3 regions of the Propionispora hippei DSM 15287 genome follow, and region 3 is predicted to be linked to each of the others. Evidence: riboswitches for the same ligand, from Rfam matches in the RefSeq annotation. Region 3 holds a riboswitch; each other region holds the start of a gene.

Region 1 (3,277 bases), on a different contig from region 3:
CACCTGTATTTAAAAGGTGCTTCAGTGCTCAGACAGGATTTAAAGAATTAGATATAAAGAAGTTATTTTGCGAATGGAATGCAGGGTGATATGGTTATGGCTTTATTATCGGTGGTGGTGCCGGTTTTTAATGAAGAAGAAAATATAGAAATTTTTTATGATACGGTATGTGAAGTATTAACGCCACTGAGCTATGATTTCGAACTGATCTTTGTGGATGACGGTTCAACCGACAGGACGCCGCTATTGCTGGATGTATTAACTCAGCGGGATGGCCGGGTCCGGGCTCTGTTGCTGGCGCGCAACTTTGGACATCAGGTAGCGCTAACCTGCGGGCTTGATCATGCCGTGGGTGACGCCGTCATTACTATGGACGGCGATATGCAGCATCCGCCGGAGCTGTTGCCGCTGCTGATCGGCAAGTGGGAGGAGGGTTTTCAGGTTGTCCAGACCATCCGGAAAACGACGGAGGGGGTTCCCTGGTTTAAGAACTTTACTTCAGGAATGTTTTACAAGCTGATGAACGCTATGTCCAAGGTGCATGTCCAGGAAGGCGGTTCGGATTTTCGTCTAATGGATAAACAAGTAGTGGCAAGTTTCCGGCGCTTCCGGGAGAGGGCCCGGTTTATCCGGGGGATGGTCGGTGCTATTGGCTACAGGCAGGTGCAGATTGAGTTTGTCGCGCCAAAACGGTTTGCCGGCATATCCAAATTCTCGGTGCGGCGGATGATGCATTTTGCGTTGGACGGCATTACGGCCTATTCCAAACTGCCATTGCGGATGGCCTTTTATATTGGCATAGTATTTTCTTTTATTAGTTTTTGCATTGCGGTCCATGTCATCTATATTAAGATTTTTACCAATGAGGCGGTTCCAGGCTGGAGTACGGCCACAGCCAGCGTGTCTCTGCTGGGGGGGATACAACTGCTGGGACTGGGCATCATCGGTGAATACGTAGGACGGATTTTCGAAGAAGTAAAGCAGCGTCCTTTGTATTGGCTCCAGGCTGAACTGCCGGAAAAGAAAAAGTAAGCAGCCTGTTCTTTGAAAAAAATATATTTTTGTAGGAATATTACGCATTTTTTGGCAGGATTTTATGTAAAAATATTGAATATTTGATCTTTGTGAGCGATAAAGCCGAATCCAGCTCAGGTACGGGGGAACCGTTTGTAGGGGGTGAAACTCATGTTTTTGAGTAGGGAGAACCTCAACCCTAACCCGTCAGCTAACCTCGGAGGCTGTGAGAGGAGCCGTACATGGGTAAAGTGTCTCGTTTCTTTGTATTTTTTGTTTTGGCGTTTTGCATGTTTTCTGTTACCTGTGCTGCCGCGGCGTTTGAAAAAGGTGATACCGGACCGGAGGTTGCCGCCATTCAGTCAAAGCTGAACGACTTTGGCTATAATGCCGGCGAAGCGGATGGGAGTTTTGGTTCCCGAACGGTGGGGGCCGTGATGGCTTTCCAACGTGACCACGGATTGGAAGCGGATGGCGTCGTCGGGTATCAAACCTACCGTCTTCTGATGGGCCGTGAGATTCCGGTAAGCCGCGATGGGTCAAGTGTTATGGCACGGCGAATTATCCAAAATGCCCTGAGCTATGCAGGGGTTCCGTATCAGTTTGGAGGAACCAGCCCTGGCGGGTTCGATTGTTCCGGTTATGTCCAGTTTGTCTTTGCTCAAAGCGGTGTATATTTACCGCGAACAGCCGATGATGACTTCGGCATGGGACAGGCTGTTTCTTATGGCCGGTTGCAGCCAGGCGATCTGGTGTTTTTTTCTACATACGCTCCGGGACCTTCTCACGTGGGTATTTACTTGGGGAATGGCACTTTTATCAGTGCAACGTCCAGCCGTGGCGTAGTCACTGACCAACTAGGCAGCGGTTATTGGGGAGCTCGCTATATTGGAGCTCGCCGCATAGTTTAATTATCGTTTGGGGGAGGCTGCGGCTTCCCCATTATTTTTTCAGCCATACGCTGATTTGTCGGAAGCGCCTGGCGATAGCCGGAGCTTTTTTTATATATTTATTTTTATGAAGAAAGAATGAGGCAATAAATGGAAAATATAGTAATAAGACTTAAAGAGCAGGGTTGCCGGCTGACTCCACAGCGCCGGGCTGTTATCAAGCAGGTCTATGAGTCGACGGAACCGCTTACGGTAACCAGCATTTGGCACAGTGTTCGCGAAGCTTATCCGAACATCAGCCTGGATACGGTGTACCGCAATGTCAGTGTCCTGGTTGAATTAGGCGTACTCATTCCCATCAAGAGCACAGGCAAAGAGGGTATCCGTTATGAGCTTGCCACCGCCGATCACCACCATCATCATGTAGTGTGCGTAAAATGCGGTCAGGCGGTTTGTATCGATTTTTGCCCGGTCAATCAGCATTTGTTGGAACTCTTGCACGGTTACGGCTATGAACTGGTGCGGCATACAGTGGAACTGTTTGGAATTTGTGCGGATTGCAGACTTACGGTAAAGGAGTAGCGGAATGTGTGAAGTTTGTCTGAATAATATTACCTTTGCTTACGGCAGTGAGCCGGTATTGGAGAATATTTCACTGCAGGTAGCGGCAAAGGATTTTCTGATGATTTTTGGTCCTAACGGGGCAGGTAAAAGTACCGTGTTGAAAATCATCGCCGGAATTTTAATGCCTGACCGGGGTGAGGTGCTGATCAACGGACAGAAAGCCAAAGCGGCCCGTCTAGGCGGTTTGGTTAGTTATGTACCGCAAAACTATGGAAAAAATACAGCCGATTTTCCGATTACGGTCAGTGAGGTTGTCGAACTGGGCTTGATTGCGGGAACCAGGCAAAAAAAACAGCCGAAAAAAGTGGTTAAACATATTGTGGAACATATGCTTGAATTGGTGCAGGCCAGTGATTTGCGTGATCGCCGCATTGGTGAGTTGTCAGGCGGCCAGCAGCAAAGGGTAATGGTGGCCATGGCATTGGCCGGTAACCCCAGTCTGCTTCTATTAGATGAACCTACCAGCGGGATTGATTATGCCGCCAGTCAACGGATTTATGAATTATTGGGGACATTGAACAAGAACCTGGGCATCACCGTGATCATGGTGTCCCATGATATTGAAAAGGCGGCGGCCTGGGCAACCAATGTGGCTTGTATCAACCGGGGATTGTGCTTTTTGGGCAACAGCCAGGAATTTCGTGCGACCCACTCTCAAGGACGGCATATGTGGTATTAGGATCTACATGACTTACATATATGGATAATTTTTGTAGATTTTTCCGCTCCGCTTTGTTAGTCGTCGCCTT
Region 2 (3,277 bases), on a different contig from region 3:
GCGGTATTCCGGCGAAACTTTTGCCGTCTGGCGGCATCGTAGATCTTGAAGAACTTAACTATTCTCTAAGTTAAGCTTGATTACCAGCCGAAAACAGCTCCCGCCCCACTGGCAAGCTCATTAAATCAGCATTTCTCCAGGCTTGCTAAAAGCTTAAGCCAGTCAATAGCTAAAAAAAGCGCCCTGCAACTACCGTTTAGGGCGCTTTTCTAGTATGCTTCATTGCAGCGATTTTATCCATTTCAATATGGCCGCTGTCGTTTCCCGGTAAAAAGCGTGCAACTGATGGTCACCGCCCGGTACGGCAATCAACTCCTTTCTGCCGCCGAGCTGTTGGTATAAGGTTTCCGCCTGAACAAAAGGAACTGTCTCATCCTGCGTCCCATGAAGAACAAGAACAGGAATGTCTTTAAGCAAACGGGCAGCCTGCAGCAAATCATAGCCGGCAAAATCCCGGACAAAGTCAGCCGTCAGTGAGTTCCGGCCATAGGAATCGGTAACCTGTACCGTCTTCCCCGCCAAAAGCCGTTGGTAGTTCTCCTGTAAAGCCAGCCGGAAAGTTTCTTCCAGATTTGATGGTGTCGCCCACAGGCACAGCCCGCTGATTCCTTCCGGCTGTGTTGCGGCATAGGATAACGCCGCACTGCCGCCCATACTGCGTCCCAGGAGCACCAGCCTGCTGCCGATCTCGTGCCGAACAAACGCCGCCACTGCCGCCAGTTCATCAATTTGCTGCGTCAATGGGCCAAGAGGAGTAAAATCGAAACGTACCACCGACAAACCCAGTTTCACAACTTCCTCCGCCAAGGCAACCGCCCGGCCGCCGCCCTCTTTGGAACCGAGGAAACCATGACAAATAATTAGTACCTGATCGGCAGTACCTTCGTGTACTACAACAGGTAATTGCGCATTGGCCTGAATAAGCGCAATGGACTTCATACATGTCCCCTTCTTTCCGGCTTGTTTAATAAAATTAATAAAAAAAAGAAACAGGCACCAGCCTGTCAATCAATAATGTATACAGTTACCTGCTGCCTGCCAAACCGCAGGGCATCGGCATGACTGTCAAACGCTAAATCGATTACGTTACCACGAATTGCTCCACCTGTGTCATCGGCGATAGCATATCCATATCCTGGTATGTATAAACGGGTTCCTAAGGGAATCACATTGGGATCCACTGCAACTAGGCCCTTGCGCAATTGAGTACCACGAGCTGTATAACTGGAATTACCGGGATCAAACGCACTATAGCCGGAGGCCCGCATGCTGATTGAACGGCTGTAGCGGCTGGTATCCGAACCGGTGCCGCCACGATTCAGATAAGCAAAGGTTTCGCTGCCGGCAACTCCGTCCACAGCCAAGCCGTTGCTGATCTGGAACTCCGTAACCGCCCGGAGCGTGCCGTTGCCAAACACTCCGTCAATAGGCCCCTGATAAAACCCGGCATCAGTCAACAGTTTCTGCAATACCTGTACGTCATCACCGCGCATGCCCACTTTGAGCGCCGTGTCTCCCGGCGCGGCAAACACAACGGCATGTACGGCAAGCAGTATACAGACGAACACTGCTGTAAGGAAAAATCTCCTCAATCGTACCACCTCTCTTTACTCGCCCCAAGCTAACTGCCATGAAAAATACCAGGGCAATATCCCTTGCGGCTTCTGCCTCCGAGGTTAGCTGTCGGGTTAGGGTAAAAGAGAAGGAATAGAGAACCCCTCCGGATAACCGGATTCACCCCTGTATATCTAGTGGTCCCCCCGTACCTATAAGGATTCGGCATTATATATTATAATAATCCAAGCTTTCCCGCCTGTCAATGTCCGTGCTTTGGTCTAGATCGCCGTATAAAACAGTTAGGGCTTATTCGGCAGGCTGTACATGGTGTTCTTCGGTATAGCTGCGGTATTTGTCAAAAATAATCCGGAGCGTCGTAATTAACGACTTTTTAGCGCCGCCCTGATAAATCCGGTCAATCAAATGTACCAGTTCATCCACTCCGTCCTTCAGGCTGTAGCCGACCAACGAGTCCGCAATATGCCTTCTGGCCAGTTTAGTAGCCAATGTACAGTCGGCCTCCACAATTTCACCTGTCGCAACCTTCACCAGGACGACAATTCCCACAACCTTATATATCTCATTGGCGGTTATGCCAATTGGCAATTTGGCATAACCGGAAAATAAAACCAGATCATCACACAATATTTTACTCAGGATAAACACCACCAAATGTCTTATTCTATGCTTAACCGTTTGATCGCTATATTGACATCCTTGACCAATAGACCGGTCATAAACTCAACCATACTCTTTATCCGGTACTGGGCATCATAGACCACTTCCCGGAGCACACTCCCGTACCGGACGGTAACATCCAGCGAGATGGATATGCCTGTCTCCCGGTCATGGGAATTTTTTATATGAATTTGCCCGGTTTTACTAATTGAGGTATTATTGGTTGCTACAAAATCGACAATCGAAGCGATGGCCGCATCGGAAATCAAGAGCTTACCATAATAGCTAAAAGTAGGACGGATAATCGACTTTTCTCCCAGCTTATTTCGCCGTTTGGCCTGGGGCTTCTTAAAGAATATTTCCAAAGGGTCAATCATGTAGCCGGAAAAATGAGGTTTCAATTCAATGGTCGGTACCGGTATGATATGTTTCCCCTCTTTCAGGCGGCTTTCCCTCGCTTTGGCGATCTCGGCTTTCGTAGCAATGTCCTCAATTAAAATAGTCTTGCTGATCGCCGGCAATTGCAAGGCATCGACGATTTTCTGCACCATGTTTTCCGAAGTACCCAGGACCAAAATACGGGACGGCCGTACTTCGGCAATGGCAGCCCGCACCTTTTCGGCGTGCTCGGCCTCCATAAAGATGGCCCGCCGTACGGCTTTAATCTTGCTCGGCTCTTTCTTTGCCGAATAGCCGGCGATAATTTTACTGTCTTTTATCAAAATACCATCATCAATGATGGCATCCGCGGCATGCTCATGTGCCACGATGAGCGCACGATGACTCTTACCGGTTCCACTCGGTCCCACTAACGCAATTACATCCACTGACTGCCCTCCAAGCCTGCTCTTAAAAATTCTCTATACATAAAAAATAAACACCTTCCAAGGTGTTGTCAAGTGGGCCTATGGAAATTGTTCTGCACTTGCCGTTCTAACTCGGTTATGCGCGTAGTGTAATGCATAAGTTTACGCGCATACCGGGTGTTATTCCGTAGCAGTTTCTCATTTTGCAGTGCCAGCTTTGACAATTGTTCACTTTT
Region 3 (3,277 bases):
CCATAGGTCAACTCGCAAGAAGGTCACTTCTCTGATTTCGCCACCCGGCGTAAGAATTTCAACTTCATTGGATTCTGCCGTTATTGCAGGGGTTAGAAAAGCTATCCGGCAATCCTCAATTGCCTGCAAATTTCCATAATAGGTAAACCCGTCAACTCCAAATAGCAATACATCTGTATTGATTTCACGCTCCAGATCTTTAATGAACTCTAGATTACGGATTTCATGTAAAAATCCCATAAACGTTTTCCTCCCTGTGTTAAGAATTATAAACTGACTTACTATACTTTATGAAAAATGGAAGGATAGTGTTCCTTTTTTGGCATATTTCCCTGGTTAAAGCATAACCTAACCGGCAGGGTTGTTAGGGTGAATGACGAATATATTTAGGGAGTCACTGATTTATTCGTATTGTGCGTTCTATCGGGTCTTTTTCCGCCTGGCGTCGTCAGCAAAGCTTCGCGAGAGCACTGCTATTCCTATGGATTTGCTTCCTTGCCAGACGGAAAAATCTTTAGCCAGCCCGACGGGATTATTGAATCAGCGATTCCCAAAGATAAGGAGGAGAGCTATTATGCCGATCGTTCAAATTGATATGTTGGAAGGCCGTTCTACCGAACAGAAAAGAGAACTTGCCAAAAAAATTACCGAGGTAATTGTTGAAACTGCCAAATGTCAGCCTGATGCAGTGACCATTGTAATCAGAGAGGCTGCTAAGCAGCATATCAGCAAAGCCGGCGTACTCATGCTGGATAAGTAGTAATAAGTAAAAAACAGCCCATCGCTTAGCGCGAATGGGCTGTTTTAGCAAGGAGGCATATTATATTTATGAAAAAGACCTTTGCCGGGGATTTAGAGCGAGCGATAACCGAAGAATTGGAACAACTGAAAAAACGTACACCGGAATTAACCTGTCTGTGGGATCTGTTGCTTGTATTGCAGGAAGAGTTTATACAAGTGCTGCAAAGTGATGAGCCAGTCAACCTGGAAACAGGGCGGTTGACTGGTTCAGACGAAGCTTGGAAACAAGTTCATGCCTATATTGCAGGAATGGAAGGGGCCGTTTTACAGCGAGCCATTCCTTTATGGACAATTTATTCCTTGCTGGAGCGGACGGCTCAATATTATCATCAGGCAGGCATCAATAGCGCCTATCCAAAAGAAAAAGCGTGGTATCTTTCCTTGGAGCAAATAAAACTAATGGAAAAACGAAAAGTAGGGGGCGCTGTACGGACCGTACATAATCATCTTTGGGGCCAGCTTGGTTTTGCCCCATTTATGATCGGCAAAGAGTAGTATTTGAAGTCTCGTTTCAGTGACTTTACGAGCAAATAGGAGCATATCATACCATAACGGAGTATGCTAATAATAAGTTTGCGTAAATATAGTATAACATATTGGGATCGGGTTGCCTTTATTGAGCAGCTACGTTATTATATGTGCATGCCGAATTTCTTTTAAAGAAAACGGGGGAACCATTTTTGGGGTGAATCCGCCTAAAGCGGTAGGGATTATCCTTTGTCCGAACCCGACAGCTAACCTCGCAGGCATATAGAAAGGAGTGTACCACCATGTTGAATTTTAAAAAAATACTTTTATGGGGTACCATACTAACTGTTTTGCAGATGACTTTTGTTGCACCTGTTACTTTTGCCAAGGCGGCAGCCAAGCCGGATTCTTATACTAAGAAACTGGATATTAAGGCAACCGCGTATGCACCAGGACCGCATGATAATGGCAAATGGGGTAATTTGACTCATTTAGGCACTCAGATTCGTCCGGGTGTTATTGCTGTAGACCCTTCGGTTATTCCGCTTGGTTCTAAAGTGTATATTGAGTTCCCTGACGGACAGGGAAAGTATGCGGTGGCGGAAGACACCGGCGGCGCTATTAAGGGAAACCGGGTGGATATTGCCGTTGAGTCGGTGGCAAAGGCCTATGATTTCGGTATCCAACACGTTAAAGTATATGTATTAGAAAAATAATGACTAGATCATGGATTGGAGGGTTTGTCTTTCAATCCATGATTTTTTTGTCGAAAATAGGTAAAAATTTTTAACTCCTACATAAAAAATGGTAGATTCGGTAAGTTTAAATGTGGTATTATATTATGAAATACACCTGTATTGTTTTCGGGAAGGAGATAATTTAATGTTTGAGGACAAATTTGCCACAAAAGGGTTAACCTTTGATGATGTGTTATTAATCCCGGGAAGATCCGATATTTTACCGCGGGATGTAGAAGTGAATACCTATCTGACCAGGAATATCAAACTCAACATTCCTATTGTAAGTGCCGGAATGGATACGGTAACAGAAGCACCAATGGCTATCGCTATGGCCAGAGAGGGCGGCTTGGGCGTAATTCATAAGAATATGTCCATTGAACGGCAAGCCAACGAGATTGATAAAGTAAAACGCTCCGAGCACGGAATTATCGTTGATCCCATCTTTTTATCGCCGGATAACATACTGCAAGACGCGCATGATCTAATGGAAAAATACCATATTTCCGGTGTGCCTGTTACGGTAAATAACAAATTAGTAGGCATTATAACCAATCGTGATTTACGGTTTGAAACTAATTTGACCGCTAAAATCCGTGACTGTATGACACGGGAACGTTTAATTACGGCACCTGTTGGCACTTCTCTGGAAGATGCCAAGGAGTTATTACGTCAGCACCGGATTGAAAAATTACCCTTGCTTGATGAAGCAGGCAATTTAAAAGGGCTTATTACAATTAAGGATATTGAGAAGGCTCAAAAATATCCCAATTCGGCGAAGGACGCCAAAGGCCGGTTGCTGGTGGCTGCGGCCGTAGGTGTTGGTGCCGATATGATGGATCGTATTGATGCCATTGTCGCGGCTAAGGTTGATGTCCTGGTAGTGGATACCGCCCATGGCCATTCTAAGGGTGTTTTGGACGCTGTACGGACCATCAAAGCTGCCTATCCGCAAGTCGATCTTATTGCCGGCAATGTGGCTACGGCAGAAGCCACCCGCGATTTAATCGAAGCCGGTGTGGATGCTGTGAAAGTAGGAATTGGTCCTGGCTCCATTTGTACAACCCGTATTATTGCCGGTATCGGTGTTCCGCAAATTACGGCTGTATATTCCTGTGCGCAGGCGGCCCGTGAATATAATATCCCGGTTATTGCCGATGGCGGTATTAAATATTCCGGTGACATCACTAAAGCGATTGCGGCGGGAGCCAGCGTTGTTATGGTAGGAAATCTACTGGCTGGGACAGAGGAAAGTCCGGGCGAAACGATTA

What was found. A riboswitch is a leader RNA that binds a small molecule or an ion and turns the genes downstream of it on or off. The one in region 3 is predicted to bind cyclic di-AMP.
Region 1: another riboswitch for cyclic di-AMP. It lies ahead of F3H20_RS15880 (C40 family peptidase); the one in region 3 lies ahead of F3H20_RS20340 (3D domain-containing protein).
Region 2: another riboswitch for cyclic di-AMP. It lies ahead of F3H20_RS04475 (3D domain-containing protein); the one in region 3 lies ahead of F3H20_RS20340 (3D domain-containing protein).

The regions. Positions count from the first base shown of each region.
Region 1 covers NZ_FQZD01000036.1:30,880-34,156, forward strand. The annotation lists gene aroH (chorismate mutase) at 1-51, shown strand, start outside; gene F3H20_RS15875 (glycosyltransferase family 2 protein) at 97-1,032, shown strand; cyclic di-AMP (ydaO/yuaA leader) riboswitch at 1,126-1,255, shown strand; gene F3H20_RS15880 (C40 family peptidase) at 1,257-1,925, shown strand; gene F3H20_RS15885 (Fur family transcriptional regulator) at 2,055-2,486, shown strand; gene F3H20_RS15890 (metal ABC transporter ATP-binding protein) at 2,491-3,207, shown strand.
Region 2 covers NZ_FQZD01000006.1:230,743-234,019, reverse strand. The annotation lists gene F3H20_RS04480 (alpha/beta hydrolase) at 220-939, opposite strand; gene F3H20_RS04475 (3D domain-containing protein) at 1,005-1,601, opposite strand; cyclic di-AMP (ydaO/yuaA leader) riboswitch at 1,650-1,792, opposite strand; gene F3H20_RS04470 (DUF3870 domain-containing protein) at 1,864-2,223, opposite strand; gene F3H20_RS04465 (Asp23/Gls24 family envelope stress response protein) at 2,235-3,062, opposite strand; gene F3H20_RS04460 (translation initiation factor 2) at 3,131-3,277, opposite strand, start outside.
Region 3 covers NZ_FQZD01000004.1:282,414-285,690, forward strand. The annotation lists gene F3H20_RS01440 (hypothetical protein) at 1-240, opposite strand, end outside; gene F3H20_RS01445 (2-hydroxymuconate tautomerase) at 482-760, shown strand; gene F3H20_RS01450 (hypothetical protein) at 829-1,296, shown strand; cyclic di-AMP (ydaO/yuaA leader) riboswitch at 1,435-1,564, shown strand; gene F3H20_RS20340 (3D domain-containing protein) at 1,572-1,985, shown strand; gene guaB (IMP dehydrogenase) at 2,152-3,277, shown strand, end outside.